One region of the Enterobacter sp. genome, then DNA from elsewhere that is predicted to be linked to it. Evidence: predicted binding sites of a transcription regulator. Region 1 holds the regulator's gene; each other region holds the start of a gene.
What was found. The regulator LexA, encoded in region 1, represses DNA repair genes until DNA is damaged. The targets are predictions, from matches to a motif close to TNCTGTATGTACATACAGNA.
Positions count from the first base shown of each region.

Region 2: mutH (DNA mismatch repair endonuclease MutH) is a predicted target of LexA. The motif match lies at 2,997-3,016, and genes of this name have one in related genera.
Region 3: dinB (DNA polymerase IV) is a predicted target of LexA. The motif match lies at 2,607-2,626, and genes of this name have one in related genera.
Region 4: ACWYRJ_RS12515 (metal-dependent hydrolase) is a predicted target of LexA. The motif match lies at 5,339-5,358, and genes of this name have one in related genera.

Region 1 covers NZ_CDRQYH010000014.1:630-8,344, reverse strand. The annotation lists gene gntR (gluconate operon transcriptional repressor GntR) at 1-288, shown strand, start outside; gene gntK (gluconokinase) at 415-942, shown strand; gene gntU (gluconate transporter) at 946-2,286, shown strand; gene plsB (glycerol-3-phosphate 1-O-acyltransferase PlsB) at 2,392-4,812, opposite strand; gene ACWYRJ_RS06625 (diacylglycerol kinase) at 4,967-5,335, shown strand; gene lexA (transcriptional repressor LexA) at 5,444-6,052, shown strand; gene dinF (MATE family efflux transporter DinF) at 6,115-7,452, shown strand; gene ACWYRJ_RS06610 (CsbD family protein) at 7,573-7,715, shown strand, end outside.
Region 2 covers NZ_CDRQYH010000022.1:18,827-26,541, forward strand. The annotation lists gene ptsP (phosphoenolpyruvate--protein phosphotransferase) at 1-2,019, opposite strand, end outside; gene rppH (RNA pyrophosphohydrolase) at 2,032-2,562, opposite strand; gene mutH (DNA mismatch repair endonuclease MutH) at 3,246-3,938, shown strand; gene ACWYRJ_RS09205 (YgdI/YgdR family lipoprotein) at 4,088-4,285, shown strand; gene ACWYRJ_RS09210 (NADP(H)-dependent aldo-keto reductase) at 4,417-5,457, shown strand; gene lplT (lysophospholipid transporter LplT) at 5,549-6,742, opposite strand; gene aas (bifunctional acyl-ACP--phospholipid O-acyltransferase/long-chain-fatty-acid--ACP ligase) at 6,735-7,715, opposite strand, start outside.
Region 3 covers NZ_CDRQYH010000051.1:5,222-12,936, forward strand. The annotation lists gene ACWYRJ_RS14905 (NADH:ubiquinone reductase (Na(+)-transporting) subunit D) at 1-496, shown strand, start outside; gene nqrE (NADH:ubiquinone reductase (Na(+)-transporting) subunit E) at 503-1,099, shown strand; gene nqrF (NADH:ubiquinone reductase (Na(+)-transporting) subunit F) at 1,110-2,333, shown strand; gene nqrM ((Na+)-NQR maturation NqrM) at 2,333-2,536, shown strand; gene dinB (DNA polymerase IV) at 2,644-3,702, shown strand; gene pepD (cytosol nonspecific dipeptidase) at 3,780-5,237, opposite strand; gene gpt (xanthine phosphoribosyltransferase) at 5,498-5,956, shown strand; gene frsA (esterase FrsA) at 6,061-7,305, shown strand; gene crl (sigma factor-binding protein Crl) at 7,363-7,715, shown strand, end outside.
Region 4 covers NZ_CDRQYH010000036.1:10,040-17,754, reverse strand. The annotation lists gene chbG (chitin disaccharide deacetylase) at 1-385, shown strand, start outside; gene katE (catalase HPII) at 473-2,722, opposite strand; gene cedA (cell division activator CedA) at 2,911-3,165, shown strand; gene ACWYRJ_RS12520 (L-cystine transporter) at 3,215-4,606, opposite strand; gene ACWYRJ_RS12515 (metal-dependent hydrolase) at 4,734-5,324, opposite strand; gene hxpB (hexitol phosphatase HxpB) at 5,426-6,097, opposite strand; gene ACWYRJ_RS12505 (YniB family protein) at 6,246-6,782, shown strand; gene ACWYRJ_RS12500 (fructosamine kinase family protein) at 6,819-7,679, opposite strand.

The DNA.
Region 1 (7,715 bases):
TATCCGCAACTGGACGGTATTTTCTGTACCAACGATGACCTTGCGGTCGGCGCAGCATTTGAGTGTCAGCGTCTGGGGCTGAAGATCCCTGATGATATGGCGATCGCCGGTTTCCACGGCCACGACATTGGCCAAGTGATGGAGCCGCGTCTGGCGAGCGTCCTGACCCCGCGTGAGCGTATGGGCCGCATTGGCGCAGAACGCCTGCTGGCGCGCATTCGTGGCGAGACGGTGACCCCGAAAATGTTAGATTTAGGTTTCACCTTGTCACCGGGTGGATCTATTTGAACTGACAAATTTGAAGTAGCTCACACTTATTCACTTCGCGCACGTTTGGATATTGCTTCTCTTTTGCCCCGGCAGGACAATGTTACCGATAACTGTTACCCGTAACAATTGACTGAGGGACACCCTTTGAGCACGACTAATCACGATCACCACGTCTACGTCCTGATGGGCGTTTCCGGTAGCGGGAAATCAGCCGTGGCCAGCGAAGTGGCGCATCAACTCCAGGCTGCGTTTCTTGATGGCGACTTCCTCCATCCGCGCAGCAACATCATGAAAATGGCCTCCGGCGAGCCGCTGAACGATGACGACCGCAAACCGTGGTTGCAGGCGCTGAATGACGCCGCGTTCGCGATGCAGCGTACCAATAAAGTCTCCCTGATCGTCTGCTCCGCGCTGAAAAAAACCTACCGCGACCTGCTGCGTGACGGCAACCCAAACCTCTCTTTCATCTACCTGAAAGGGGATTTCGAGGTGATTGAAAGCCGCCTGAAGGCGCGTAAAGGTCACTTCTTCAAAACCCAGATGCTGGTGACGCAGTTTGAAGCGCTGCAGGAGCCGGGTGAAGACGAAAAAGACGTCTTAGTGGTTGATATCGATCAGTCACTGGAGGGTGTTGTTGCCAGCACCATCGAGGTCATTAATAAAAGGCAGTAAGTTTTGAGTACATTAACGCTAGTTTTGACAGCAGTGGGTTCGGTATTGCTGCTGCTGTTTTTAGTGATGAAGGCGCGCATGCACGCCTTTGTTGCTTTGATGGTGGTTTCTATTGGTGCTGGTCTCTTTTCCGGTATGCCGCTCGACAAGATCGCCGCGACAATGGAAAAAGGGATGGGCGGTACGCTGGGCTTCCTGGCGATTGTGGTCGCGCTGGGCGCGATGTTTGGCAAGATTTTGCACGAGACGGGCGCGGTCGACCAGATTGCCGTCAAGATGCTGAAATCCTTTGGCCACAGCCGTGCGCACTACGCGATTGGCCTGGCAGGGCTGATTTGCGCGCTGCCGCTGTTCTTCGAAGTGGCCGTTGTGCTGCTGATAAGCGTCGCATTCTCCATGGCGCGCCATACTGGTACTAACCTCGTGAAGCTGGTCATTCCGCTGTTTGCGGGGGTGGCGGCGGCTGCGGCGTTTCTGCTGCCGGGGCCTGCGCCGATGCTGCTGGCCTCCCAGATGCACGCCGACTTTGGCTGGATGATCCTGATAGGCCTGTGCGCGGCAATTCCGGGAATGATTATCGCCGGCCCGCTCTGGGGTAACTTCATCAGCCGTTACGTTGAGCTGCATATTCCGGATGACGTCACCGAGCCGCACCTGGGCGAGGGCAAAATGCCGTCCTTCGGCTTCAGCCTGTCGCTGATCCTGCTCCCGCTGGTTCTCGTGGGTCTGAAAACCATCGCCGCGCGCTTTGTGCCGGTGGGTTCTACCGCGTACGAATGGTTTGAGTTCATCGGTCACCCGTTCACGGCGATCCTGGTGGCGTGCCTGGTGGCGATTTACGGCCTGGCGATGCGTCAGGGGATGCCAAAAGACCGGGTGATGGAGATCTGCGGTGCCGCGCTGCAGCCTGCGGGTATTATCCTGCTGGTGATTGGTGCCGGCGGCGTGTTCAAGCAGGTACTGGTGGATTCCGGCGTGGGGCCGGCTCTGGGCGAAGCGCTGACCGGGATGGGCCTGCCGATTGCGGTAACCTGCTTTGTCCTGGCGGCGGCGGTTCGTATCATTCAGGGTTCCGCCACCGTGGCGTGTTTAACCGCCGTGGGTCTGGTGATGCCGGTGATTGAACAGCTGAACTACTCCGGTGCCCAGATGGCCGCGCTCTCTATCTGTATCGCGGGCGGTTCGATTGTGGTCTCTCACGTTAACGACGCCGGCTTCTGGCTGTTCGGTAAGTTTACCGGCGCCACCGAAGCGCAAACCCTGAAAACCTGGACGCTGATGGAAACCATACTCGGCACGACGGGTGCGATTGTCGGGATGATAGCCTTTACACTGCTGAGCTGAATGCGGTGATTTGACCAGGCTCAAAAATAAGGCCCGGTAGCGTAAGCGCTTACCGGGCCTTTTTATTATCCAGGGCGTCAGGCCGGGCCATAACCCGGCATTGCGTTACTCGCCCTGCGTGGCGCTCTCAATCGTCAAACGCACGTCCGAGGTAATCAGCTCTGCCAGCATCTGGTACACTTTCAGCGTCTCTTCCGGTTCGGCATCACCCGTATCGCTGATGAAGCCTTCATCACGCAGCGTCAGCACCAGAGAACTGAAGACTGCTTTGTCGAAGAATTCAGGGGCGTTAATGCCGTGCAAAACGGACAGACGCTGGGCCAGCGTCCGGCTCTCTTTCTCCAGCGTACCGCGGTTGATGGACGGGTTCGCGCTCAGCAGCCAGAACGTGATGGCGTAGCGCTGCAGCGTTTCGCGCGCACCGGCCGCCAGCAGCTGCAGGGTGCGGGAGCGTGACGGATTGATGTGCAGCTCGTCGTTGTTCAGGGTAATCAGCCCCTGGCGACGCATCTCTTCCGTCATCTTATCCAGTTCTGTCGCCAGCTCATCCCTACTCCAGCGCAGGAACAGCTCCGCTTTCAGCATCGGATAGATGGTCTCAAGATGGCGCAGTAGCTCCTGACGGGAAATATGTCGATGCTGGGTAATAATGGCGGCCATTAGCGACGGCAGCATCAGCATATGCGTGATGTTGTTGCGGTAGTAGGTCATCAGCACCGCCTGCTCGCGCGGCAGGATGATGATGTCGCCGATCGTGTCCTTTTCGACTTCAAACTTATTCATCTGAAGCGCGTGATCGATAAGCTCACTGGCGGTCGCAGAAGGTACGGTCGAATCAACCGAATACGGCACGTTCCGCATCATATCCAGATAGCAATCCAGCTGCTCTGTGAGCTGTTCACGGGTCAGCGAGCGCTGGCGCGAAGCCAGAAGCGCCGTACAGCACAGGTTCATGGCGTTAGCCGCACCGGCGTTGTTAATGCGCACCATCAGCTCGGACGCGATGCCATTAACCGTTGGCGTCAGCCAGGCCGGACGCACCGCTTCGATAGGATCGATGGACTCGCGCCACTCCGGAACATGATGATTCAGGTACGTCATCAGCGGCATCGGCTCGCCGAAGTTCACGTAGCCCTGACCGAGATTGCGCAGCTTGCTCAAGCCGCGCAGCATCTGCGGCAGGCTCTCTTTCTCTTTGGTCGCGCCACGCAGCTCTTTCGCGTACGTGCCCACTTCCATCACGTGCTCGTAGCCGATGTAGATAGGCACCAGCGTGATCGGACGGGTACCTCCGCGCAGCATGGCCTGGATGGTCATCGACAGCGTGCCGGTCTTCGGATCGAGCAGACGACCGGTACGGGAACGACCGCCTTCAACGAAGTACTCCACGGAATAGCCGCGGCTGAACAGCTCGCCCAGATACTCGCGGAACACGGTGGAGTAGAGCTTGTTGCCCTTGAAGGTACGACGAATAAAGAACGCACCCAGGCGACGGAAAATCGGGCCCGCCGGCCAGAAGTTCAGGTTGATACCGGCAGCTATGTGCGGTGGTACCAGCCCCTGATGATAGAGCACGTAGGAAAGGAGCAGGTAGTCCATGTGGCTGCGGTGGCAGGGGACATAGACAATCTCATGGCCATCATGCGCCAGTTGGCGTACACGTTCGGCGTTATGAACGTTGATGCCCTGATACAGGCGGTTCCACGTAAAGCCGAGGATACGATCGGAAAGGCGAATCATCTCGTAAGAGAAGTTCGCTGCAATCTCTTCCATCAGCGCAATGGCGTTCTGCTGGGCTTTCTCATGCGAAATTTTCTTGCTGCGCGCTTCATCTTCAACGGCGCGGGCAATTGCTTTGGAAGCCAGCAGCTTGTTGAACAGATCCTGACGCGCCGGGAGGCGTGGCCCTACGGCAGCGAGGCGCTGACGAGCGAAGTGCATACGCGCCACGCGCGCCAGTTTTTGCGCGATGATCTTGTCGGTGCCGTGCTCGTCCGCCATGCGACGCAGCGAAACGGAAGGGGAGAAACGCACAAAGCTGTCGCGTCCCAGCCAGGAGACCGCAAAGAACTTCTGGATGCCGTTAAGCATGCGCAGCGGCGGGTTCTCTTCACCTTTTTCGCGGCCCGGGCGACGACCAAACATCACCGATACCGGCACCATCTGCACATCCAGATCGGGGTTGCTGCGGTGCAGGTCGAGATAGTCATGGAACAGCTTGATGGACTCTTCTTTCGGCGTGTAATAGGTAAACACGCGCGGCCCGCCGTGGATGAACACGTAGCGCGGCAGCAGCGTACCGTCAACTTCCAGCGGTTCAAGCGGATCTGGTAAGTCATGCGCCAGACACTGGGCGCGAAGCGTCAGTAAGTCAGCCTTCGAGTTATAAGGCAAAACGTACATAATGGGACGCGACGTATCGAGCCCCAGTTCCAGCGCGGGTTCTGCTGGGATAGACTTGCTTTTTACCAGGATGCTTAATGGTAAATTAAGTAATTTGTAGTAAATTCGTGGCCAGCCGGACATAAACGATGTAAAGCCTCTGGTTAATAATGCAATTGCGGCGCAAGGATAACAGAAAGCGCGCAAAATTTCTGTTGTTACCCGTCATACTTCAGGCTGTAGCGAAACGCGCTACGGCTCCTGTTACTGACGCTCTTTTTTAAAAAAGGTTCTTTTAATGGCCAATAATACCACTGGGTTAACACGTATCATCAAAGCCGCCGGCTATTCATGGAAAGGTTTCCGTGCCGCATGGGCCAACGAGGCCGCGTTTCGCCAGGAGGGCGTCGCCGCTATCATCGCGGTGATCGTCGCCTGTTTCCTTGATGTTGATGCTATTACCCGCGTACTTCTTATCGGTTCCGTACTTCTGGTGATGATAGTGGAAATTCTTAATAGCGCTATTGAGGCCGTTGTGGATCGCATCGGTTCCGATTTCCATGAGCTTTCTGGCCGCGCAAAAGACATGGGATCTGCTGCCGTGTTACTGGCGATTATCACTGCCGTTATCACCTGGGTCACGCTGCTTTGGTCACATTTCCGATGAGCCTCGAGGAATAATTAAGTCCCTGGTTTTTTGTGCAGTTTTTGGTTCCAAAATCGCCTTTGACTGTATATACTCACAGCATAACTGTATATACACCCAGGGGGCGGAATGAAAGCGTTAACGACCAGGCAGCAAGAGGTGTTTGATCTCATCCGGGATCATATCGGCCAGACGGGTATGCCACCTACGCGTGCGGAAATCGCGCAGCGTCTGGGTTTCCGTTCTCCGAATGCTGCCGAAGAACACCTGAAAGCGCTGGCGCGTAAAGGCGTGATTGAGATTGTATCAGGCGCGTCACGCGGTATCCGACTGCTGGTAGAAGAAGAGACGGGCATTCCGCTGGTAGGTCGTGTTGCTGCCGGTGAGCCTTTACTGGCACAGCAGCATATTGAAGGTCATTACCAGGTCGATCCAGCCATGTTCAAGCCGAGCGCTGATTTTCTGCTGCGCGTTAGCGGCATGTCGATGAAAGACATCGGTATTCTTGACGGCGATCTGCTTGCGGTACATAAAACGCAGGATGTGCGTAACGGCCAGGTGGTTGTCGCGCGCATTGACGATGAAGTCACCGTCAAACGTCTGAAAAAACAGGGTAATACCGTTCAGTTACTGCCTGAAAACAACGAGTTCACCCCAATTGTGGTCGATCTCCGCGAACAGAACTTCTCTATCGAAGGTCTGGCAGTAGGCGTGATTCGTAACGGTGAATGGCTGTAATCTCTTCCTGACAGGCTACGCTTCCGCTGTAGCCTGTTCATCTACCTTTCCCGGTATTTCGCATGTCACTACTGACGGCATCAGATAAGGCATTGTGGCGTCTTGCCCTGCCGATGATTTTCTCCAATATTACCGTGCCTTTGCTGGGACTGGTTGATACTGCCGTTATAGGCCATCTTGATTCACCGGTTTATCTTGGCGGCGTGGCGATTGGCGCGACGGCAACCAGCTTCCTGTTTATGCTGTTGCTCTTTTTACGCATGAGCACCACCGGTCTTACCGCACAGGCTTATGGTGCGAAAGATCCGCTGCGTCTGGCGCGCGCGCTGGTGCAGCCGCTTATACTCGCGCTTGGCGCGGGTGCGTTAATCGTTGTATTACGGACACCCCTGATCGATCTTGCGCTTCATATCGTTGGCGGCAGCGAGGCGGTACTGGATCAGGCGCGACGTTTCCTTGAAATCCGGTGGCTCAGCGCGCCAGCGTCGCTGGCTAACCTGGTTCTGCTGGGGTGGCTACTGGGCGTTCAGTATGCCCGGGCGCCAGTGATTTTGCTGGTGGTGGGCAACCTTCTCAACATTGTGCTGGATATCTGGCTGGTGATGGGCCTGCATATGAACGTGCGGGGCGCGGCGCTGGCGACGGCGATTGCCGAATACGGGACCTTTATCATTGGCTTGTGGATGGTCTGGCGCGTGCTGTCGATGCGCGGGATCTCTCTGGCGCTGCTCAAAACCGCATGGCGCGGCAATATCCGTAAGCTGCTGGCCCTCAACCGTGACATCATGCTGCGCTCGCTGCTTCTTCAGCTCTGCTTCGGCGCGCTGACGGTTTTCGGGGCTCGACTGGGGCCAGAAATCGTGGCGGTCAACGCGATATTGATGACGCTTCTGACCTTTACCGCCTATGCGCTGGACGGTTTTGCCTACGCGGTTGAAGCGCATTCCGGGCAGGCGTACGGTGCGCGAGAAAGCGGGCAGCTTCAGGATGTCTGGCGGGCAGCCTGCCGTCAGTCGGGACTGGTGGCGCTGGCCTTTGGTCTGGTTTACGCCTGCTTTGGTGAGCAGATCGTTGCATTGCTGACGTCTATACCTGCTCTGCGCGAGTTGGCGAGTCACTATCTCCTCTGGCAAGTCATCTTACCGGTGGTCGGCGTCTGGTGTTATCTGCTGGACGGCATGTTTATTGGTGCGACGCGCGGAGCGGAAATGCGCAACAGCATGGCGGTCGCGGCGGCAGGGTTTAGTCTGACGCTGCTAACGCTTCCCTGGCTGGGTAATCACGGTTTGTGGCTGGCCCTGGCCGTCTTCCTCTCGCTGCGCGGGTTATCGCTGGCGTTTATCTGGCACCGCCACTGGCAAAACGATACCTGGTTCTCTTCGCGCCACGATATATCGTGACGGTTAAAGATTCCGAATATGAAATTAAGTACGGAATCCTTAACTACAATAATTATCACGTCCAGCAGAAAAGAACGTAACGGACGTTACGACCCGACGCTTAACTAAGAGGACACGATGATGAATAAAGACGAAATCGGCGGCAACTGGAAGCAGTTCAAAGGTAAAGCGAAAGAAAAGTGGGGTAAGCTGACTGATGACGATATGACCGTCATTGAAGGTAAACGCGATCAGCTTGTCGGTAAAATTCAGGAACGTTACGG
Region 2 (7,715 bases), on a different contig from region 1:
CCCGGCCATTTCACCGCACAGGCGTAAATCAATGCCGTACTGTTCCGCTTCACGGGCAATCATCGCTAACGCGCGAATGATTGCCGGATGCAGGCTGTCGTAGATACTGGCAACGCGGGTATTGTTGCGGTCGACGGCCAGAATATATTGCGTCAGGTCGTTCGTGCCGACAGAGATAAAATCAACGCGGTTTGCCAGCTGCGGCAGCATAAAGACCATAGACGGCACTTCCAGCATCACGCCGATCCGCGGTTTCGGGATCGCATAGCCGATCATCTCTTCCACTTCACGCCCGGCACGTTCGATCAGCCGCCGCGACTCGTCGATCTCATCAATGCTTGTGACCATCGGCAGCAGGATACTGAGATTGCCCGTCGCCGCGTTGGCGCGCAGCATCGCACGCACCTGGATCAGGAAGATCTCCGGCTGATCGAGCGTAATGCGGATCCCACGCCAGCCCAGGCACGGGTTTTCTTCGCTGATCGGCATGTAGGGGAGCTGTTTATCCGCCCCGACATCCAGGGTTCGCAGGGTGACAGGTTTGTCGTTAAACATCTGCAGCATCCCCTGATACTGCGCCACCTGTTCCTCTTCGGAAGGAAAACCGCTCTGCAGCATGAACGGGATTTCAGTACGGTATAGGCCAATGCCGTCGATGCGGCTGCCAAGCTTTTCTTCATGCTCAGGGCTTAAACCGGCGTTGAGCATGACTTTGATCCGCTCACCGCTCTTAAGCTGTGCGGGCAGGTTAACGTCATCTTCCGCCAGCTTGCTTAATTCATTCTCTTCGCTGATAAGTCGCTGGTATTCCTGGAGAAGAACCGGCTCAGGATCGACCAGCAGCTCACCGCGATAGCCGTCGACCACCAGCGTACGTCGGTGCAGTACCGACGGCTGAATGTCCGCCCCCATAACGGTAGGGATACCCAGCGCGCGCACCATAATGGCGGCGTGTGAATTGGCGGCACCATCGCGCACCACGACACCGGCCAGCCTGTCCTGCGGCAGTTCAGCCAGCGTGGTTGCCGACAGTTCATCGGCGACCAGAACAAACCGTTGAGGCCAGGCATTCGGCCCCTGAATGGTGTCATCAAGATGGAACAGCAGACGTTGTCCCAGGGCCCGGAGATCTCCAGCCCGCTCTTTCAGGTAACCGTCGGTCAATGCCGCAAATTGGTCGGCAAATTTCTCGATAACCTTCTTAACGGCCCACTCCGCGACCGAGCCTTTATCCACTTCAGCAAAAAGCTCACGACGCAGACGCGCATCGGAAAGCAGGTGCGAATAGAGGTCAAAAATGGCCGCCGTCTCTTTTTGCGCACCTGCGGCAAAACGTTTGCTGTAACGACGAAATTCATTCGCCGCCTCTTCCAGCGCGGCGGTAAGACGCTCGCGCTCAAGCGCTTCATCAAGCGTTGAGGCTTCGTAAACCTGCTCCATTAACGGCAGCGTGGCGTCCATCCAGCCTTCAGCAATCGCTACGCCTGGCGATGCCGGAAGGGCACGAATGCGCGTATGGCGATACTGGCCAAAGAGCGCGGCAAGCTGAGACTGGGAGAGGATCGCCGCCATCTGCGTGGCCAGCGTGACGAGGAAAGACTCCTCGCTTTCGTCATACTGACGTAGCTCACGCTGCTGGACGACCAGTACGCCGAGCAGCTGGCGACGCTGGATAATCGGTACGCCAAGGAAAGCGCGGAAGCGCTCTTCTTTTACGGAAGGGATGTATTTAAAGCTGGGGTGTTTTTGCGCGTCAGCAAGGTTGATGGGTTCAGCCAGCCGCCCAACAAGACCGACGATACCCTCATCAAATGCGAGCGTTACGGTGCGTCCACGTGGCTTCTTCAAACCACGGGTCGCCATCAGGTAATAGCAGCGCCGATCGTGGTCGGCCAGATACACCGAACAGACCTCGGTCTCCATCGCAAGACAGATGTCGGTGACCAGAATATTCAGCGCCTCGTTCAGACGCGGAGCGCTGGCCACCTTCTCGACTATTTCTCGCAAGCGGGTGAGCATGATTTGCGTAGCTTAACCTCTTTTACGTCGCCAGGCAGGTGCGCTCTGCGGCTTAGGCGGGATCTCCTGAAGCTGCATTACCACACTTGCAAACTCTTTCATCACCCTACGGTAAACATCGCGTTTAAATGACACGACCTGACGAACAGGATACCAATAGCTCACCCAGCGCCAGCCATCGAACTCCGGCGTACTGCTGGTTTGCATATTGATGTCTGAATCGTTGCCCACCAACTGCAACAGAAACCACTTCTGTTTCTGGCCGATACAAACCGGCTTTGTGTCCCAACGCACCAAACGTTTCGGTAACTTGTAACGCAACCAGTTGCGGGTCGAAGCCAGGATGCGAACATCTTTCCGGCTCAAACCGACCTCTTCAAAAAGCTCCCGGTACATCGCTTGTTCTGGGGACTCTCCCGGATTGATCCCGCCTTGCGGGAACTGCCAGGAGTGCTGACCATATCGCCGGGCCCACATTACCTGGCCCTGACGATTACAAATTACTATTCCTACGTTCGGGCGGTAGCCATCGTCATCAATCACCGGACTACCCCAAACTAAACCTTATATATGAATGATTGTTTCACACTACAGGGAGGCGGTAAACCACTCTCTTACAGGGCTGCAACCTAATAACATTTGAATAACTCACAAATAAGTGCTGAGTTATAAACAGATAAGAGCCCTTAAAAGGAATTTTATTCACCTTTTCTGTGGATATAGTTGTGAAGAAGTGTCTAATTACCGATGAACAACCTCAGACAATGCCGTCCCCCCTTTTTTAGCTTAATTCAATAATGCAATTATTTTCATATAGTTAAATGTATTTTCATGAACACAAAACAGAATAGCGTGACGATCGTCTCATCAGGGATCGTCGTGCTGATGAAAGATCGAACAGCGTCGGTTTTATCCACAGATTGTGCCAATAAGTTAGTCACAATTTGTTTGAAATTTCGATTTTCCTCGCACGTCAAGGCTGTAAATTGAAACAGTAGTCAGGGTTATGCCCAGTTATCCCATTTTTCTGTGGATAACATGGTGTAAGATCCTGTTCATTGTCAGTGACCAGATTTGAACAACCCGTTTTACGACTCTGGTGAAACGATTTCAAACCAGTAAAAAAACATATAAATCATGTACATGGAATATTCGTACAGAAATAGTTAAACTCTATCCACAGGGGACAATTTCTTCGTTTATTTTTTAATCAAAAGGTTACCATCATGCATCCGCTTACACCCTTGCTCTCACCGCCGTCCAGCGAGGGCCAGTTGCTACAGCAGGCACAGCGTCTTGCAGGCTTTTCGCTTGGCGAGCTGGCGGCAATGGCAGGGCTTCAGATCCCGAAGGATCTTAAGCGGGATAAAGGCTGGATCGGCATGCTGCTTGAACTATGGCTGGGTGCCAGCGCAGGGAGCAAACCTGAGCAGGATTTTGCTGCACTTGGCGTGGAGTTAAAAACTATCCCTGTAGACAGCCAGGGCAAGCCGCTTGAGACCACTTTTGTCTGCGTTGCGCCATTAACCGGCAATACCGGCGTGACGTGGGAAACCAGTCACGTTCACCACAAGCTGAAGCGCGTGTTGTGGGTACCGGTTGAAGGTGAGCGTCAGATCCCCCTGGCTGACCGTCGCGTTGGCGCACCGCTGCTCTGGAGCCCGGACGAGGATGAAGAGCATCAGCTGCGCCTGGACTGGGAAGAGCTGATGGACATGATTGTGCTTGGGCAGGTAGAGCGCATCACCGCCCGACACGGAGAAGTGTTACAGCTGCGTCCGAAAGCGGCCAACAGTAAAGCACTTACCGAGGCAATCGGCGCGCAGGGTGAACCGATACTGACGTTGCCGCGCGGTTTTTATCTCAAAAAAAATTTCACCGGCGCGCTCCTGGCACGTCATTTCCTGTTAAAAACATAGTTTTTTACTTATTTTGCGAGCTCTCAAACATAATCGACTGCTTTTTAAGATTTTACCGCTTCCTCAAGTCGCCATATCGGGTTAATACTAGATTATGATTTGATACAAGCCAGATGAGGACGATAACGATGAAAAAATAGGCAGTATTAGTGTCAGCAGTCGGTTTAGCGTTTGCCGTATCGGGCTGTAGCAGCGATTACGTCATGGCGACAAAAGATGGTCGAATGATCCTTACCGATGGCAAACCCGAAGTCGACGATGATACAGGTCTGGTCAGCTACCGCGACCAGGAAGGCAATAAAATGCAGATCAATCGCGACGAAGTATCGCAAATCATCGAGCGATAATCAGAGAGAGGTCAGTCGCTTGCTGGCCTTTTTGATTTTTTTCTTCCCCTTTTGCTTCCCCTCTGCCATGTTTATATTCCTTTGTCGGGCACGCCCTGACGCGGTCTATAAGTCTACTGAGGAAGCCGGCTATGCATTATCACCGTATCCCCCACAGCGCTCTGGAAATAAGCCAACTGGGGTTGGGCACGATGACATTTGGTGAACAAAACAGCGAAGCCGATGCCCATGCACAACTCGATTACGCCGTCAGCCAGGGCATTAACCTGATTGATGTTGCAGAAATGTACCCAGTTCCGCCACGCCCTGAAACGCAGGGACTTACCGAAACTTACGTCGGTAACTGGCTGGCAAAGCGCGGCAACCGTGAAAAGCTGGTGATTGCCTCAAAAGTCAGTGGCCCCGCGCGCAATAACGATACCGGGATCCGTCCGAACCAGATCCTCGATCGCAAGAATATCCGCGCCGCTCTGGATGCCAGCCTGAAGCGCCTGCAAACCGACTATCTCGACCTCTACCAGGTGCACTGGCCGCAGCGACCAACCAACTGCTTTGGCAAGCTCGGATACAGCTGGAATGAGAGCGCCCCCGCCGTGACGCTGCTGGAAACGCTGGAAGCGCTGACCGAGTGCCAGCGCGCGGGAAAAATCCGCTACATTGGCGTATCTAACGAAACGGCCTTTGGGGTCATGCGCTATCTGCACCTGGCGGATAAGCACGATCTGCCGCGTATTGTGACTATCCAGAACCCGTACAGCTTGCTTAACCGCAGCTATGAGGTGGGTCTGGCCGAAGTGACACAGTATGAAGAGGTAGAGCTGCTCGCCTATTCCTGTCTCGGCTTCGGCACGCTGACGGGGAAATACCTGAACGGCGCGAAGCCGGCGGGGGCGCGAAATACCCTCTTTAGCCGCTTCACCCGCTACAGCGGAGAGCAGACGCAGAAAGCCGTTGCTGCCTATGTGGATATCGCAAAGCGTCACGGTCTTGACCCTGCACAGATGGCGCTGGCCTTCGTGCGTCGTCAGCCGTTTGTTGCCAGCACCCTGCTGGGCGCGACCACGATGGAACAGCTGAAAACCAATATTGAGAGTTTCCACCTGAACCTGAGTGAAGACGTGTTAGCAGAGATTGAAGCGGTGCATCAGGTATACACTTACCCGGCACCGTAATAAAAGCAAAACGGCAACGCAGGTTGCCGTTTTAGGGGTTGCCCCCTCTCCCTGCGGGAGAGGTCGGGGTGAGGACATCAGGCCTCACTTATCAACGGCGACGCTGCCAAATCCACAAGCCCGCGATCGCAATCGCAAACAGCCCGCCAAACCCGACGCCGATCCCCACCACCGGCACACCCACTTTTACCGCCAGCGAGTAGAGCCCCAGCATTAACAGCATTGCCAGGTTTTCACCCAGGTTTTGTACCGCGATAGCATTTCCCGCCCCGACGGTCTGCTTACCCCGTTCCTGCAGCAACGCGTTCAGCGGCACCACGAAGAAGCCCCCCAGAATACCAATCAGGATGAGGAGGACATACGCGGGCAATAACGCATGCTGCAGCGAGAAGATAAGCACCACGACGCCAATCAGGATCCCTGCGGGCATGCAGCGTGCGACCGTCTCGAGCGTCACCAGCTTCGCCGCCGCACCCGCCCCAACCACAATGCCGATGGCCACCATCGCATTAAGATAGGTCGGCGTCGCATTGTCCGTAATGCCCAGCGCCACCGGCACCCACAGGACCAGCAGGAAGCGCAGCGTGACGCCCGCCCCCCAGAACATACTGGTCCCCATCAGGGAGAAACGCGTTTCCCCGTTACGCCACAGCACGCGGCACGCGTTGAAGAAACTGCCGGTCATCGGTTTGAAGCGCCAGGATTGCCCCGGGCGAGCCACTGGCAGCTTCGGAATAAAGAGGTTCGCCACGACCGCCCCGCCATACACCACCGCGCAGATGCCCAGTGCCGCCAGGACATGCCAGTCGGCCAGTACGCCGCCCGCGACGGATCCGAGCAGAATAGCAGCAATGGTTGACGACTCCATCAGGCCGTTGGCTTTCACCAGCTTATCGCCCGTGGTCAGCTCTCCGAGGATGCCATACTTTGCCGGGGAGTAGGCGGCAGCGCCAATGCCCACCAGCGTGTAGCCAATAAACGGATTGAAGCCAAAGCAAATGCTGGCGGCACCCAGCAGCTTGAGACCGTTGGCAAACATCATCACCCGGCCTTTCGGGAAACTGTCCGCTACCTGCCCTACGAACGGAGCAAAAATAATGTAAGCGCCCACAAACACCATCTGCAGGATCGGCTGACTCCAGTCGGGGTAAAACTCGGCTTTCAGCAGCGCCAGCGTGGCGAACAACAGCGCATTATCACCGAACGCAGAGAGGAACTGCGCGGCAATGACCGCCATCATGCCTTTTGAACGCAGTGAGGTGTTAGTGTGTACTGACTCACGCATTTTGCTGTTCCGCCTCTTCAACCATGCCTTTCAGGGTCACGAAATCGGGCTTCCCGCTACCCAGCACCGGGAGCTGCTTCAGGTAGCGAATGTCGCGCGGCACGGCCAGTTCAGGGATACCGTGTTCACGCGCATAGCTCAGTAACCTGTCGCGCTTAAGTTCAGCGTCGGTCGTAAACAGCACCAGCGCCTCGCCTTTGCTGGCATCACTCTTCACCACCGTAGCATGCATCTTATCCACAGACACGGCCGTTGCCAGCTGTTCGACCATTTCCAGAGAGACCATTTCACCAGCGATTTTAGCGAAGCGTTTCGCGCGTCCCTGAATCTGTACAAAGCCCTGCTCATCGAAACGGACGATATCCCCGGTGTCGTACCAGCCGGTTTCAACCTCGCCGTTGACGTTTTCCGCCGTCGGCGCTTCCAGCACGCCCGGGTTTTCCACGCGCAGATAACCGTTCATCACGTTTGGCCCTTTCAGCTGCAGACGGCCACCGTCCTCAATGCCCGGCACCGCCAGCAGACGCGCATCCATTCCCGGCAGGATTCGGCCAACCGTACCCGGTTTCGCCGCCATCGGCACGTTAATCGAGACCACGGGCGCACACTCGGTAACGCCATAGCCTTCAAGAATGCGCAGGCCAAACTTGTCCTGCCAGATCTGGCGCGTGCTCTCCTGCAGTTTTTCCGCACCGGCCACCACATACCGCACGCGATAGAAGTCATACGGATTGGCGAAACGCGCATAGTTGCCCAGGAAGGTTGAGGTTCCGAACAGGACGGTGCAGTTACGGTCATAGACCAGCTCCGGCACAATGCGGTAATGCAGCGGGCTCGGGTAGAGGAACACTTCTGCGCCGGTCAGGAGCGGCGTGAACAGCCCCACCGTCAGGCCAAAGGAGTGGAAAAGCGGCAGCGCCGACATAAAGCGGTCATTCGCGGTAAAGTCGGCAATGCTTTTGATCTGCTCAAC
Region 3 (7,715 bases), on a different contig from region 1:
GCTGGCGGTTACGCTGGTCACGGCGTTCTCCAGCATGTTTATCTCGATGATCCGCCACCACATCCCCAACAGCGTGAGGATCATCGTCCAGATGGCGATCATCGCCTCGCTGGTGATCGTGGTCGATCAGCTGCTGCGCGCCTTTGCCTATGAAACCTCCAAACAGCTCTCGGTGTTTGTCGGGCTGATTATCACTAACTGTATCGTCATGGGGCGTGCGGAAGCCTACGCCATGAAAATGCCGCCGCTGGCGAGCTTTATGGACGGCATCGGCAACGGCCTCGGCTACGGCGTGATCCTGCTTACGGTTGGGTTTCTGCGCGAGCTGATTGGCAGCGGCAAGCTGTTTGGCATCACGGTGCTGGACACGGTGCAGAACGGCGGCTGGTATCTGCCAAACGGCCTGTTCCTGCTGGCCCCTAGCGCATTTTTCATTATCGGTTTGTTGATCTGGCTGATTCGTACGTTGAGACCAGAACAGCAGGAAAAGGAGTAACCGACGATGGCTCATTACCTGAGTTTGTTTGTGCGGGCGGTGTTTGTTGAAAACATGGCGCTCGCGTTTTTCCTGGGCATGTGTACGTTCCTTGCCGTGTCTAAAAAGGTCTCCACGGCATTTGGGCTGGGCGTGGCGGTCACCGTTGTGTTGGGGCTTTCGGTTCCGATTAACAATCTGGTCTACAACTTTGTGCTGCGTGACGGCGCACTGGTGGAGGGGGTTGATCTCAGCTTCCTGAACTTTATCACCTTTATCGGGGTGATCGCGGCGCTGGTGCAAATCCTCGAGATGATCCTCGATAAGTACTTCCCGTCGCTGTACAACGCGCTGGGGATCTTCCTCCCGCTGATCGCGGTGAACTGCGCCATCTTTGGTGGCGTCTCGTTTATGGTTCAGCGTGATTACAATTTCAGTGAATCCGTGGTGTACGGTTTTGGTTCCGGCATCGGCTGGATGCTGGCGATTGTCACCATGGCGGGGATCCGCGAGAAAATGAAATATGCCAACGTGCCTGCGGGTCTGCGTGGCTTAGGGATCACCTTTATCACCACCGGGCTGATGGCGCTGGGCTTTATGTCCTTCTCCGGTGTGCAGCTATAAGGGCTAACAGATGGAAATTATCCTTGGCGTGGTGATGTTCACGCTGATCGTACTGGTGCTGTCAGGGTTAATTCTGGTGGCGCGCGCGAAGCTGGTGAATTCCGGTGACGTGGTGATTGATATTAACGACGAGCCGCAGAATCAGATCCGCACGCCAGCGGGTGACAAACTGCTCAATACGCTCTCGGGCAATGGGATCTTTGTCTCGTCAGCCTGCGGCGGTGGCGGCTCCTGCGGGCAGTGCCGCGTGACGGTAAAAGAGGGCGGTGGCGATATTCTGCCAACCGAGCTGGCGCATATCACAAAGCGTGAAGCGAAAGAGGGCTGCCGTCTGGCCTGCCAGGTCGCGGTGCGTCAGAACATGAAGATTGAGCTGCCGGAAGAGATCTTCGGCGTCAAAAAATGGGAGTGCGAGGTTATCTCAAATGATAACAAAGCCACCTTTATTAAAGAGCTGAAGCTGCGGGTACCGGAAGGGGAAGATGTTCCGTTCCGCGCCGGAGGATACATTCAGATTGAGTGTCCTGAACATACCGTGGCGTATGCGGACTTCGACGTGCCGGATGAGTACCGCGCCGACTGGGACAAATTCAATCTCTTCCGCTTTGTATCGGAGATAAAAGAGCCGACGCTGCGCGCCTACTCGATGGCTAACTACCCGGAAGAGAAAGGCATCATCATGCTCAACGTGCGTATCGCCACGCCGCCACCGAATGTGCCGGATGCACCGCCGGGCGTGATGTCGTCATACATCTGGTCCCTGAAGCCGGGAGATAAGGTGACTATCTCCGGTCCGTTCGGGGAGTTTTTCGCGAAAGATACCGACGCGGAAATGGTCTTTATCGGAGGCGGTGCCGGTATGGCCCCGATGCGCTCGCACATTTTTGACCAGCTCAAGCGGCTCGGCAGCAAGCGTAAAATCAGCTTCTGGTACGGGGCGCGCTCGCTGCGCGAGATGTTCTACGACGACGAGTTTGAACAGCTGGCGCGTGAAAACCCGAACTTTACCTTCCACGTTGCGCTTTCCGATCCGCAGCCGGAAGATAACTGGACGGGCTATACGGGGTTCATCCACAACGTGCTGTATGAAAACTACCTCAAACAGCACCCGGCACCCGAGGACTGCGAGTTCTATATGTGTGGCCCGCCGATGATGAACGCCGCCGTGATTAAGATGCTGAAAGATCTCGGTGTCGAAGATGAGAACATCTTGCTCGACGACTTTGGAGGTTGATGATGCTGACGTTTCTGGCAACCTTTGTGGTTTTTGTGCTTGTCATCTTCGGCATGTCGTTAGGCTGGATCGTTAAGCGGAAAAGCATTCAGGGCAGCTGCGGCGGTATCTCCTCTATTGGGATGGAAAAGGTTTGCGACTGCCCGGAACCGTGCGATGCGCGGAAGAAAAGGATGGCCCGCGAACAGCAGCGCATTATTTAGTCTTGTCTGTCGGGTAAGGCGAAGCCGTCACCCGACAATTTCCACGCACGCTTCTCAACCCTCATTTGTTTACTGTATACTTATCCAGTGATAAGTGAGGGCATACTATGCGCAAAATAATCCATGTTGATATGGACTGCTTTTTTGCCGCAGTGGAGATGCGAGACAACCCGGCGCTGCGGGATATTCCCATCGCCATTGGCGGCAGCCGCGTTCAGCGTGGCGTCATCAGCACCGCCAACTATCCTGCGCGCAAATTTGGCGTGCGCAGCGCCATGCCGACGGCGATGGCCTTAAAGCTTTGTCCTCATCTCACGCTTCTGCCCGGCCGGTTTGAAGCCTATAAAGAGGCTTCCCTTCACATCCGGGAAATCTTCTCCCGCTATACCTCTCTCATAGAGCCGCTGTCGCTCGACGAAGCCTATCTGGACGTGACCGACAGCGTTCACTGCCACGGCTCCGCCACGCTGATGGCGCAAGAGATCCGCCAGACGATTTTCAACGAGCTGAATCTGACGGCGTCGGCGGGCGTCGCGCCCGTTAAATTCCTTGCCAAAATTGCCTCCGATTTGAATAAGCCCAACGGCCAGTACGTCATCACGCCGGAAGAGGTGCCTGCGTTTTTGAAAACGCTGCCGCTCGGCAAAATCCCCGGCGTAGGAAAAGTTTCCGCCGCAAAGCTGGAAAGCATGGGGCTACGGACCTGTGAGGACGTGCAGCGAAGCGATCTCGCCATGCTGCTTAAGCGCTTCGGGAAGTTTGGCCGCGTACTGTGGGAGCGTAGCCAGGGAATTGACGATCGCGATGTGAACAGCGAGCGGCTCCGTAAATCCGTCGGCGTTGAGCGCACCCTCATTGAAGATATACATGACTGGTCCGAATGCGAAATGATCATCACGGAACAGCTTTATCCGGAGCTGGAACGGCGTTTAATCAAGGTGAAGCCGGACCTGCTGATTGCCCGTCAGGGTATCAAATTAAAATTCAACGACTTCCAGCAGACCACGCAGGAACACGTCTGGCCGCGACTGAATAAAGACGATCTTATCGCGACGGCAAAAAAGGCATGGGAAGAGCGCCGGGGCGGGCGAGGGGTAAGGCTGGTGGGATTGCACGTCACGCTGCTGGATCCGCAGCTAGAGCGACAGCTGGTTCTGGGATTGTAAAAAAGCCCGGTGGCGCTACGCTTACCGGGCCTGGATTTTTCACCCTCTTCCACAGGAAGAGGGCTGGGATGAAGATGTTATTTCGCAGGGATTGCTTTCAGCAGTTCAGTCAGCAGCGTCCAGTAGTGACCGACGCTTTCGATATGAACCTGCTCATCCGGCGAGTGTGGACCGGTAATGGTTGGCCCGATGGACACCATATCCATATCCGGATACGGTTTCTTGAACAGACCACATTCCAGACCCGCGTGGATCACCTGAATGTTTGGCGTGCTGTTGAACAGACGCTGGTAAGTTTCACGCACCAGCGCCATCACCGGAGAGCTTGCATCCGGCTGCCAGCCCGGGTAGCTGCCTTTTGCAGACGTTTTCGCGCCCGCCAGCGTGCCCAGAGATTCCAGCATGCTCACCACGTACTCTTTACCGCTGTCGATCAGTGAACGGATCAGGCAGATGATTTCCGCGCTGTCGTCGCTCATGGTCACCACGCCCACGTTCAGTGAGGTTTCCACCACGCCTTTCGCCACGTCAGAGTTGCGGATCACGCCGTTTGGCGTCGCGTTCAGCAGCTGAACAAAGGTGTCACGAGACTGCACGGTCAGCGCGGCTTTATCTGTAGAAACAGATTCCAGCACTACGGTCAGGTTCTTCTCTTTCGCCGACAGTTCGTTTTTCAGGATATCCAGGTACACGGTGGAGAGTTTTTTCAGCTCGTCCGCTTTTGCTGCTGGAACCGCTACGGTGGCGAACGCTTCGCGTGGGATCGCGTTACGCAGGGTACCGCCGTTGAAATCCACCAGACGCAGATCCAGCTCGGCCGCATGGCCTGCCAGGAAGCGTGCCAGCAGCTTGTTGGCGTTGCCCAGACCCAGGTGAATATCGCCGCCGGAGTGGCCGCCTTTCAGACCTTTCAGCGTCAGCTTGAAGGTCTGGAAGCCCGCAGGTATCGCTTCGCGAGACAGCGGCAGGGTAGAGATAAAATCAATCCCGCCCGCGCATCCCATGTAGATCTCGCCTTCTTCTTCTGAGTCGGTGTTGATCAGGATATCCGCCTGCAGCCAGTTCGCCTGCAGACCGAATGCGCCGTCCATGCCCGCTTCTTCGGTCATGGTTAACAGCACTTCCAGTGGACCGTGCTCAACGCTGTCGTCGGCCAGCACCGCCAGCGCAGAGGCCATACCGATGCCGTTATCCGCGCCCAGCGTGGTGCCGCGTGCTTTCACCCAGTCGCCGTCGATGTACGGTTGAATCGGGTCTTTGGTGAAGTCGTGAACGGTGTCGTTGTTCTTCTGTGGCACCATGTCCAGGTGCGCCTGCAGCACAACCGGTTTGCGGTTTTCCATGCCTGCGGTTGCAGGTTTGCGGATCAGAATATTGCCAACCTGGTCGCGTTCAGCATGCAGACCTTTTTCCTTCGCCCAGCCCATAATATGTTCGGCAAGCTGTTCTTCATGGTAGGAAGGGTGTGGAATGGAGCAGATTTTGGCAAAAATATCCCACAGCGGCTGCGGAGATAGTTGAGACAGTTCAGACACGATAAGTCTCCTTGTCGAGGCGCTGCAAACAGGGTTGCAGGTCACAGGGTTAGCAGGTTAATAGTTACCACAAGTCAGGCTTGCGAGATGAAACTGAGAATACCACTTTCTCTGCTGGCTGGTAGCATAAAGCATGTAAAAACTCAGGCAGAGGGCGCTAAACACTGGTTTTTAGTGCGTCAGATCTCTATAATCTCGCGCAACCTATTTCCCCCTCGAACACTTTTTAAGCCGTATAAAAACAGGCTGGGACACTTCACATGAGCGAAAAATACGTCGTCACCTGGGACATGTTGCAGATTCACGCACGCAAACTGGCTGCGCGTCTGATGCCTTCCGAACAGTGGAAAGGCATTATTGCCGTCAGCCGTGGCGGTCTGGTACCGGGGGCGCTGCTGGCACGTGAGCTGGGTATTCGTCATGTCGATACCGTTTGCATCTCCAGCTATGACCATGACAACCAGCGCGAGCTGACCGTGCTGAAACGTGCGGAAGGTGACGGTGAAGGCTTCATCGTTATTGATGACCTGGTGGATACCGGCGGTACTGCGGTCGCTATCCGCGAAATGTATCCTAAAGCGCACTTCGTCACTATCTTCGCTAAACCGGCTGGCCGCCCGCTGGTTGACGATTACGTGATTGATATCCCGCAGGATACCTGGATTGAACAGCCATGGGATATGGGCGTGGTCTTTGTACCGCCTATTTCAGGCCGTTAATACCAGTACGTAACTTTACACGCCCGGCTATGTCGGGCGTTGTTCTTTTTGGCCTGCCACGCGTTACAATAGTCTTCATATGACGTATTCATGGAGGCAACGCAATGACGCAGGCGAATCTCACCGAGACACTCTTCAAACCCCGTTTCAAACACCCTGAAACGTCGACGCTGGTGCGTCGCTTTAATCCGGGTACCCAGCCTGCCGTCCAGTCCGCGTTAGACGGTAAAAACGTGCCTCACTGGTATCGCATGATTAATCGCCTGATGTGGATCTGGCGCGGTATCGACCCCCGTGAAATCCTCGATGTGCAGGCACGTATCGTGATGAGTGAAGCCGAGCGTACCGACAACGAACTCTATGATACCGTGGTGGGCTACCGTGGCGGAAACTGGATCTATGAGTGGTCTAAACAGGCGATGGTTTGGCAGCAAAAAGCCAGCCAGGAAGAGGATGCCACGCGCAGCGGCAAGCACTGGCTGCATGCGGCCAATCTCTACGCCATTGCCGCTTATCCACATCTGAAAGGTGATGAGCTTGCTGAGCAGGCACAGGCACTGGCGAATCGCGCTTACGAAGAGGCGGCTCAACGCCTGCCTGGCCAGATGCGCGAACTCGAGTTTACCATTCCGGGTGGGTCATCCATTACCGGGTTCCTGCATATGCCTGAAGGTGAAGGCCCGTTCCCGACCGTCCTCATGTGCGGCGGGCTGGATTCGCTGCAAATCGATTATTACAGCCTGTATGAGCGCTACTTCGCACCAAAAGGGATCGCGATGCTGACGCTTGATATGCCTTCAATTGGTTTCTCCTCCAAATGGAAACTGACTCAGGATTCCAGCCTGCTGCACCAGCATGCGCTAAAAGCACTGGAAAACATTCCTTGGGTTGACCACACCCGCGTGGCGGCATTCGGCTTCCGTTTCGGCGCGAACGTCGCGGTGCGTCTGGCTTATCTTGAATCTTCTCGCCTTAAAGCCGTCGCCTGCCTCGGCCCGGTCGTACACGCCCTGCTCAGCGATCCTGCCCGTCAGGGCAACGTACCTGAAATGTACCTTGATGTGCTGGCCAGCCGTCTTGGCATGCATGATGCATCAGACGAAGCGCTGCGCGTTGAGCTCAATCGCTACTCGTTAAAAACGCAAGGCTTGCTGGGACGTCGCTGCCCAACGCCGATGCTGTCGGGGTTCTGGAAAAACGATCCATTTAGTCCGGAAGAAGAGTCGCGCTTAATCACTTCGTCATCTGCGGATGGCAAATTGCTTGAGGTGCCGTTCAGCCCGGTCTATCAGAATTTCGACAAAGCACTGAAAGAGATTACGCGCTGGATCGCTCAGAGATTGTGTTAATAGATTGCTAAATTTCGCTGGTTTGGTAAAACAGTGGCTTCACAAAAGGAGATCGCAATGACGTTACCGAGTGGACACCCGAAAAGTAGATTGATTAAGAAGTTCATGGCTCTTGGCCCGTATATTCGAGAAGAGCAGTGTGAAGAGAATCGCTTTTTTTTCGACTGCCTGGCTGTATGCGTCAACGTGAAGCCTGCACCCGAAAAACGTGAATTCTGGGGCTGGTGGATGGAAATGGAAGCAGAGGAAAAACGCTTTACGTATAGCTACCAGTTTGGCCTGTTTAATAAAGACGGCAACTGGCAGGCGACCACCATTAAAGATCAGGAAGTCATTGACCGCCTGGAATACACCCTGAAAGAGTTTCACGACAAAGCGAGCGCACTGCTGGCGACTCTGGATCTCAAGTT
Region 4 (7,715 bases), on a different contig from region 1:
CGATAGCCATCACCACGTGCATATGATCCCGGCGATTTTCCCGATTGTCGCTGATTTCGCAAAGCGCAACGGCGTCGCGATGCGCGTGGATCGGGAGGTGCGCGGATTGCCGGACTGCGCTGTCACCACCACAGAGGGGTTCAGCAGCGCATTTTACGGAGAAGAGATCAGCGACGCGCTGTTCCTGACGGTGCTGGATGATTCCGCCGCGCGAGGGGAACGGTCGCTGGAGGTCATGGCGCATCCTGCTTTTGTCGATCATACCGTGCATAAAAGCGCCTACTGCTGGCCGCGCCTGGCGGAGCTGGATGTCCTGACGTCGCCGTCGTTGAAATACGCGATTGCCGAGCGAGGGTATCGTTTGGGGACGTTCGGGGATCTTTGAAATAAAGCCCGGTGGCGGCTTTGCCTTACCGGGCCTACAAAACCAATCGAATGTAGGCCGGGTAAGCGCAAGCGCCACCCGGCTTTTTTACGCCGGTATCTGGTCAATCTTGCTGCTTCGCGACCAGACTCGGTGCGCGGCGAGCAAATCAAACAGCTTCGTCATAAAGGCATCGTCAACGTTATCTCCCTCGACAATGCCGTCCTCACCCTGATCGGCTACCTTCAGCTGCGCCTTAAACTGTCGCGCGTCGCCGGACAGCGCGATCGGCTTCAGGTGCTTATAGGCTTCCAGCAGATAATAGACGGCGTCGCCGTTGGTCAGCAGGCTGGCAATATCCCCGCCCGGCACAATTACCGCATCGACGGTCAGCGATGGCGCACCGGCAAAGGTCGCCGCGACCGGCAGCACAGAACCATCGTCGGCCGTCACTTCACCCATGCGGGAATAGAGCAGTTTGGCATGCACGCCCTGGGTTTTAAGCGCCTGCATAATTTCCAGCACGTCGCTGGCGCGGGTTTTGTCGTTCAGCAGAATGGCAACCACGCGGCCTTTAATCGAGCCGCCCGGCACCGCATACAGGCTCAGAGACGGATCTTTCTTCACCCCGTTAACCTCTTTCGGCGGGGCAAGATTGCGCTGCTCGTCGGTCAGCGTAATGCCCAGGTTATCCGCAACGCTCTGGGCTAGCTGAATATCAATATGCGCCAGCTGATCGACTACCCGCTCGCGGATGTAGGTGCGCACCACTTTACTCAGCTCAAAGCTGAAGCCGCCGATGATGTGCTGTTGCTCAATCGGCGTCTGGCTGTTCCAGAACAGGCGAGGGTGGGCGTAATATTCGCCGAACGAGGGGCTACGCTCGCGAATTTTGTTGCCATCGATACGCTCCTGGTACGATTCGAAGCCACCGCGTTTCGGCCCGGGAGGGGTTTCACGCGGCCAGTTATCGTTGATGGAGTTCGGCTCATAGTTAGCCGGATTGGTATCAATATCCTGACGGTGCATCCCGTCGCGCTGGAAGTTGTGGTACGGGCAGGTTGGGCGGTTAATCGGAATTTCGTGGAAGTTCGGCCCGCCAAGACGGCTGATCTGCGTATCGGTGTACGAGAACAAACGACCCTGCAAAAGCGGATCGTTGGTGAAGTCCAGCCCCGGCACGATATGCCCCGGGTGGAACGCGGCCTGCTCGTTTTCGGCAAAGAAGTTATCCGGGTTGCGGTTGAGCACCATTTTACCTACCAGCTGCACCGGTACCAGCTCTTCAGGGATCAGCTTCGTCGGGTCCAGAAGATCGAAATCGAACTTAAATTCGTCCTCTTCCGGAATGAGCTGCAGACCCAGCTCGTACTCCGGGAAGTCGCCCGCTTCAATGGACTCCCACAGCTCGCGGCGATGGAAGTCCGGATCGCGCCCGGTCAGCTTCTGCGCCTCGTCCCATACCAGCGAGGCTTTACCCGCCACCGGCTTCCAGTGGAAACGGACAAACGTGGCTTTCCCCTCGGCGTTGATCATCCGGAAGGTGTGGATGCCAAACCCTTCCATAGTGCGGTAGCTGCGGGGGATGCCTCGGTCTGACATCGCCCACATCACGTTGTGTAAGGTTTCAGGCTGCAGGGAGACATAGTCCCAGAAGGTGTCGTGCGCGCTTTGTCCCTGCGGTATGGCCCAGTGGGGCTCCGGTTTTACCGCATGGACAAAGTCAGGAAATTTATGCGCATCCTGAATGAAGAACACCGGGGTGTTGTTGCCGACCAGATCGAAAATCCCCTCTTCGGTATAAAATTTGGTGGCAAAGCCGCGGATATCCCGGACGGTATCTGCCGACCCCGCACCGCCCTGCACGGTGGAGAAACGCACAAACACCGGGGTGATTTTATCCGGGTCGGAGAGGAAATCCGCTTTAGTGATCGCTTTCAGACTCTTATAGGGCTGGAAGTAGCCGTGCGCAGCGGAACCGCGCGCGTGGACGATACGTTCCGGTATCCGCTCGTGGTCGAAGTGGGTAATTTTTTCCCGCAGGATAAAGTCTTCCAGCAGGGTAGGCCCGCGCGCGCCTGCGCGAAGGGAGTTCTGATCGTCAGCAATGCGTACGCCCTGATTGGTGGTGAGCGCAAAACCTTCGCCGCCTTTACGGTGTGGCTCAAGAGATTTCAGCTTCTCGTTTCCCGTATCCGGCGATTTCATGCTTCCCGGTGCGGTAGGCTGTTCTCCCGGCGCGGAAGGGCCAGGCGAGGGGCGGTGAGAGCCGTCAGCAGGGGCGAGAGAGTCCATACCCGGTTGGGATTCTTCAGTGCCATGAATCGGTGATTGATGTGTTTTATCTTTGTTCGACATTGCACGCTTCTCCTTTATCCATTGCTAAAAACCCTATTAAGGATAGAACAATGTCGCGACATGGTTCGCGAACTAAGAGTTTTCATATGACGTGATTAACGAAAGGAGCCCTCTCACCCACTCGGGGCGCGACGGAAGGCAGCAGGATCGGCTATCATAGAGTTTTCCTGCTTCAAGAATTTGCTTTAGTGAACCAGTCGCTTATGAAACCTCTTCGTCAACAAAACCGCCAGGTAATTAGCTATGTGCCCCGCGTTGAGCCCGCGCCGCCTGACCATGCCCTGAAAGTGGAGGGTTTTCGCGATGTCTGGCTGCTGCGGGGGAAATACGTGGCCTTTGTGCTGATCGGCGAACATTTCCGTCGCTCACCCACCTTTACGGTGCCGGAGTCAGCGCAGCGATGGGCGATGCAGATCCGCCAGGATGAAGAGGTTGAGGAATAACAGCCATAAAAAAACCGCCATCAGGCGGTTTTTTTATTTCAGACGGTGATTAACGGTGCGCCAGCTCGGCGTCGTCTTCACTTTCCAGAATCGTTTTGTCGGTCTGCTTCAGCCACTGGCTGGTCAGCGTGCCGGCGGTCATGGAGCCGCTCACGTTTAGCGCGGTACGACCCATGTCGATCAGCGGTTCAACGGAGATCAGCAGGGCGACCAGCGTCACGGGCAGACCCAGCGCAGGCAGCACAATCAGCGCGGCGAAGGTTGCGCCACCGCCAACACCCGCAACGCCTGCGGAGCTTACGGTAACAATCCCGACCAGCGTGGCGATCCAGACCGGATCAAGTGGGTTGATGCCGACTGTAGGAGCAACCATCACCGCCAGCATCGCCGGGTACAGACCCGCACAGCCGTTCTGACCAATGGTAGCACCAAAGGAGGCAGAGAAGCTGGCGATGGATTCAGGCACGCCCAGACGACGGGTCTGCGCTTCCACGTTCAGCGGGATAGACGCGGCGCTGGAGCGGCTGGTGAAGGCAAAGGTCAGTACCGGCCAGACTTTACGGAAGTACTTCAGCGGGCTGACGCCGTTCACGCCCAGCAGGATGCCGTGCACCACGAACATAATGCCCAGGCCCAGATAAGAGGCGACAACGAAGCTGCCCAGCTTAATGATGTCCTGCAGGTTAGAGCCGGCAACCACTTTGGTCATCAGCGCCAGAACGCCGTAGGGGGTGAGCTGCATGACCAGACGAACCAGCTTCATCACCCAGCTTTGCAGGGTGTCAATCGCGGTCAGCACGCGTTCGCCTTTTGGCGCGTCGTCTTTCAGCAGCTTCAGCGCCGCTACGCCCAGGAACGCGGCGAAAATAACCACGCTGATGATGGAGGTTGGGCTCGCACCGGTCAGGTCAGCAAACGGGTTCTTCGGAATGAAGGAAAGCACCATCTGCGGCACGGTCAGGTCAGCCACTTTTCCAACGTAGTTGGTCTGAATCGCGGTCAGACGCGCCGTTTCAGCGGTACCCTGAACCAGACCTTCTGCGGTCAGGCCAAACAGGTTAGTGACCAGCACACCCACCAGCGCGGCAATCAGCGTGGTGAACAGCAGCGTACCAATGGTCAGGAAGCTGATTTTTCCCAACTGGGTCGCGTTATGCAGGCGGGCAACGGCGCTCAGAATAGAGGCGAACACCAGCGGCATAACGATCATCTGCAGCAGCTGGACATAGCCGTTACCGACGATGTTGAACCACTGAATGGAATCTTTAAGAACTGGATTATCGGAGCCATAAATTGCCTGTAATGCCAGACCAAATACGACACCCATGGCCAGACCAACCAGCACCTTTTTCGCCAGGCTCCACTGTTTGTGGCGCGCCTGCGCGAGAAGCAATAGCAATACAGCGAACACAACGACGTTCGCGATGAGTGGAAAATTCATCCCCGTTCTCCTGATTTATTATCGGGTCGGTTTTTACCGATCCTGTTGGCGGAAGGTTAGCAGAAGTGTGATGTAGCGCTTATATCCAAATGGAATTGGTTATGACAAATGGGATAATTTTGTTGGTTTACTGTTCAATCTGGTGATGAATAAAGCGATTGAACTGAAATTGCAGCGAATTAATCATCTGGGATGACCAGCGGACTGCACTGTTTTCGGGCAACGTTTGCGGCATCCAGACGGCGTAAGCAAACAGCGCCATGCACAATACCCGCTCAAGCTGGTTACCTTTTTGCGGCGCCAGGATGGGAAAACGGAAACGCCAGCGGCAGGGCCAAAGTAGCGGCACGCCCGCAGGCGTCAGCATATCGGCAAGGATATGGCTTAAATAGCCCAGCACCATCCCCTGAATGGCATCAGCGGGGACTATCCAGCTTTCAGGCACTTTTAAATAGAAAAGCGTCAGCAGGCCAAACACGGCCAGCAGGCTGTGCGTAAACCCCCGGTGGCCGAACGCGCGGGCGATGGGTTTAGATACCCACTTCAGGCGCTGTCCGAGGAAGGACTTGGGGTGGTCGATGTCGGGCAGCAGACAGGTCAATACGGCGGAAGGAACAATATGCCACCAGTCCCCCTGTGCCAGCACGGGGGTGAGCTCAGCGTTTTTGGCAAATACCGCGCACGCGATTGAAAAAAGCAGGTGGCCTTCCGCCGTCATGATAAAACCCACAAAACTGTCAATTCATACAGTATAGGGTTTTTATACAGTAGGCGGAAGAGGTGACGGTGTAACTGTTTGTCACAAACCGGAGGAGGGCGTTAACCGCCCTGCAGATGATGCGCCGTGAGTTCTGCCAGTGAATTTAGCTTCACATCGGCGAGGGCAAACCGGGGATCGTGGCGGCCTTCTTCCGCAGGCACCACAATGGAGCGCATCCGCGCGGCTTTAGAGGCGACCATGCCGTTAACGGAGTCTTCCAGCGCAACGCAGTTGAGGGGATCCAGGCCGAGCTTAGCGGCGCAGTCCAGATAGACCTGCGGGTGCGGCTTGCTGTAAGGCAATTTTTCAGCGGACGCCAGCGCGTCGAAACTGTCGCGAAGTTCAAACATGACGAGCACTTTTTCCAGCATATGCAGCGGTGAAGCCGAGGCCAGTCCGACCTTCAGCCCCTGGGCTTTACACAGCGCGACGGCCTCACGTACGCCGGGCAGCAGTGGTCTATTCTCTTCCACCAGCGAAATGGCGCGGCTGATAATGCGCGCGGTCACTTCATCACGACTTGGACCCACCCACGGCTGTTGGGCAAACCACAGGTCAACCACCATGTCGATGCGCAGGCCCAGCGTATCGGGTAGTTCATTACGGCGGCTGATATCCACACCCAGGCTGGCCATAACGTCCAGTTCGGCGCGATCCCACAGCGGTTCGGAATCGATCAGTAATCCATCCATGTCAAAAATTGCGGCAAGAATTTGGCGCGGTGTCGACATCACAACGTCTCCTTATCCAGGGTGTACGACAGACGATAAGTGCTAAGCACAATCTGCAATTTAGCATATTGCTTTTAAAGAGCGGGCGAAATTGATGACCAGCAGGTAGACTTAGGCACAAATAACGCGTCTTTATGAAGAGGAACTGATGACGTATCAACAAGCTGGACGCATTGCGGTCTTAAAACGTATTGCAGGCTGGGTGATTTTTATTCCTGCCGTCATTTCTACGCTGATTTCTGTACTCAAATTTATGTACGACCACAGCGAAAAACAGCCGGGTATCAATGCGGTAATGCTTGATTTTGCGCATGTTATGATTGAGATGATGCGTTTCAATACTCCATTTTTGAATGTCTTCTGGTTCAACTCACCCACCCCGGATTTTCATCAACAGCTGAATATCGGCTTTTGGGTGATATACGCCCTGATCTTTGTCGCGCTGGCACTGCAGGCCTCTGGGGCGCGAATGAGCCGTCAGACGCGCTTTTTACGTGAAGGCGTTGAGGATCAGTTGATTCTGGAGCAGGCTAAAGGCCCGGAAGGCATGAGTCGGGAGCAGATTGAATCCCGCATTGTTGTGCCGCGTCACACCATTTTCCTGCAAATTTTCCCGCTCTATATTCTTCCCGTGATTATCATTGTGGCGGGATATTTCTTCTTCTCACTGCTCGGTTTTCTGTAAGCGACACGGGTGGCTGCATAGCCACCCGTTCGCGTCTCAGGCGGCAAGCATACGCTCAAGTGCCCGCTGCGCGTTAACAAGGTGTTCTCCGCCAAAAAGAATGGCTCGGTTCATCAGGGTATAAAGCTGATACACCGGCTGGCGGTCGAGGAAACCGGGCGGCAGGGGGGAAACAGACTGGTATCCGTCATATATTTGCGGCGGCTGCTCCGGATGAAGCGGCAGCATGGCAAGATCGCACTCTCTGTCACCCCAGTAGCAGGCCGGGTCGAAGATGTAGGGGCCGTTTGGACCCAGCGCGCAGTTATCGGACCATAAGTCGCCGTGAAGCAGAGACGCCTGAGGCTGGTGGGAGGCCAGACGCTGCTGAACATGCTCGACGATGGCATCAATATTGCCAAATTCCAGCCCTTTCTCGGCGGCAAGCTCAAGCTGCCAGCCAATGCGCTGCTCGGCAAAAAAAGTCGACCAGCGACGCTGCCAGGCATTGGGTTGTGGCGTGGTGGAGAGGTCGTTGTCAAAATCGAGCCCAAACTGCGGCTGGTCGCTCCACTGATGGAGGCGCGCTAGCTGCTGGCCAAGAATGAATGCATTATGCGCATCCAGAGGACGGGCGGGGAGGTACTCCATCACCAGGAAACTGTAATCGCGGTCGCTACCTACGGCCAGAACCTGTGGGACCGTCACCGTTTTACTGCGCGACAACAGCTCCAGCTGATCGGCTTCGGCGGTAAATATCGGAAGCAGCTCTCGTTCATCGCATTTAACGAAAAGATCGCGCCCTGCGTAGCGTAAATGCCACGCGGCGTGGATCTCACCGCCTGGCAGTTCGTTACGCAGTTCAATTTCACCTTCACCCAGCTGCTCACGTAAAAGATGACTGATAGCCTGCCACATGTTCACTCTCCCATGTTGTCTGCCAGATCATAAAGT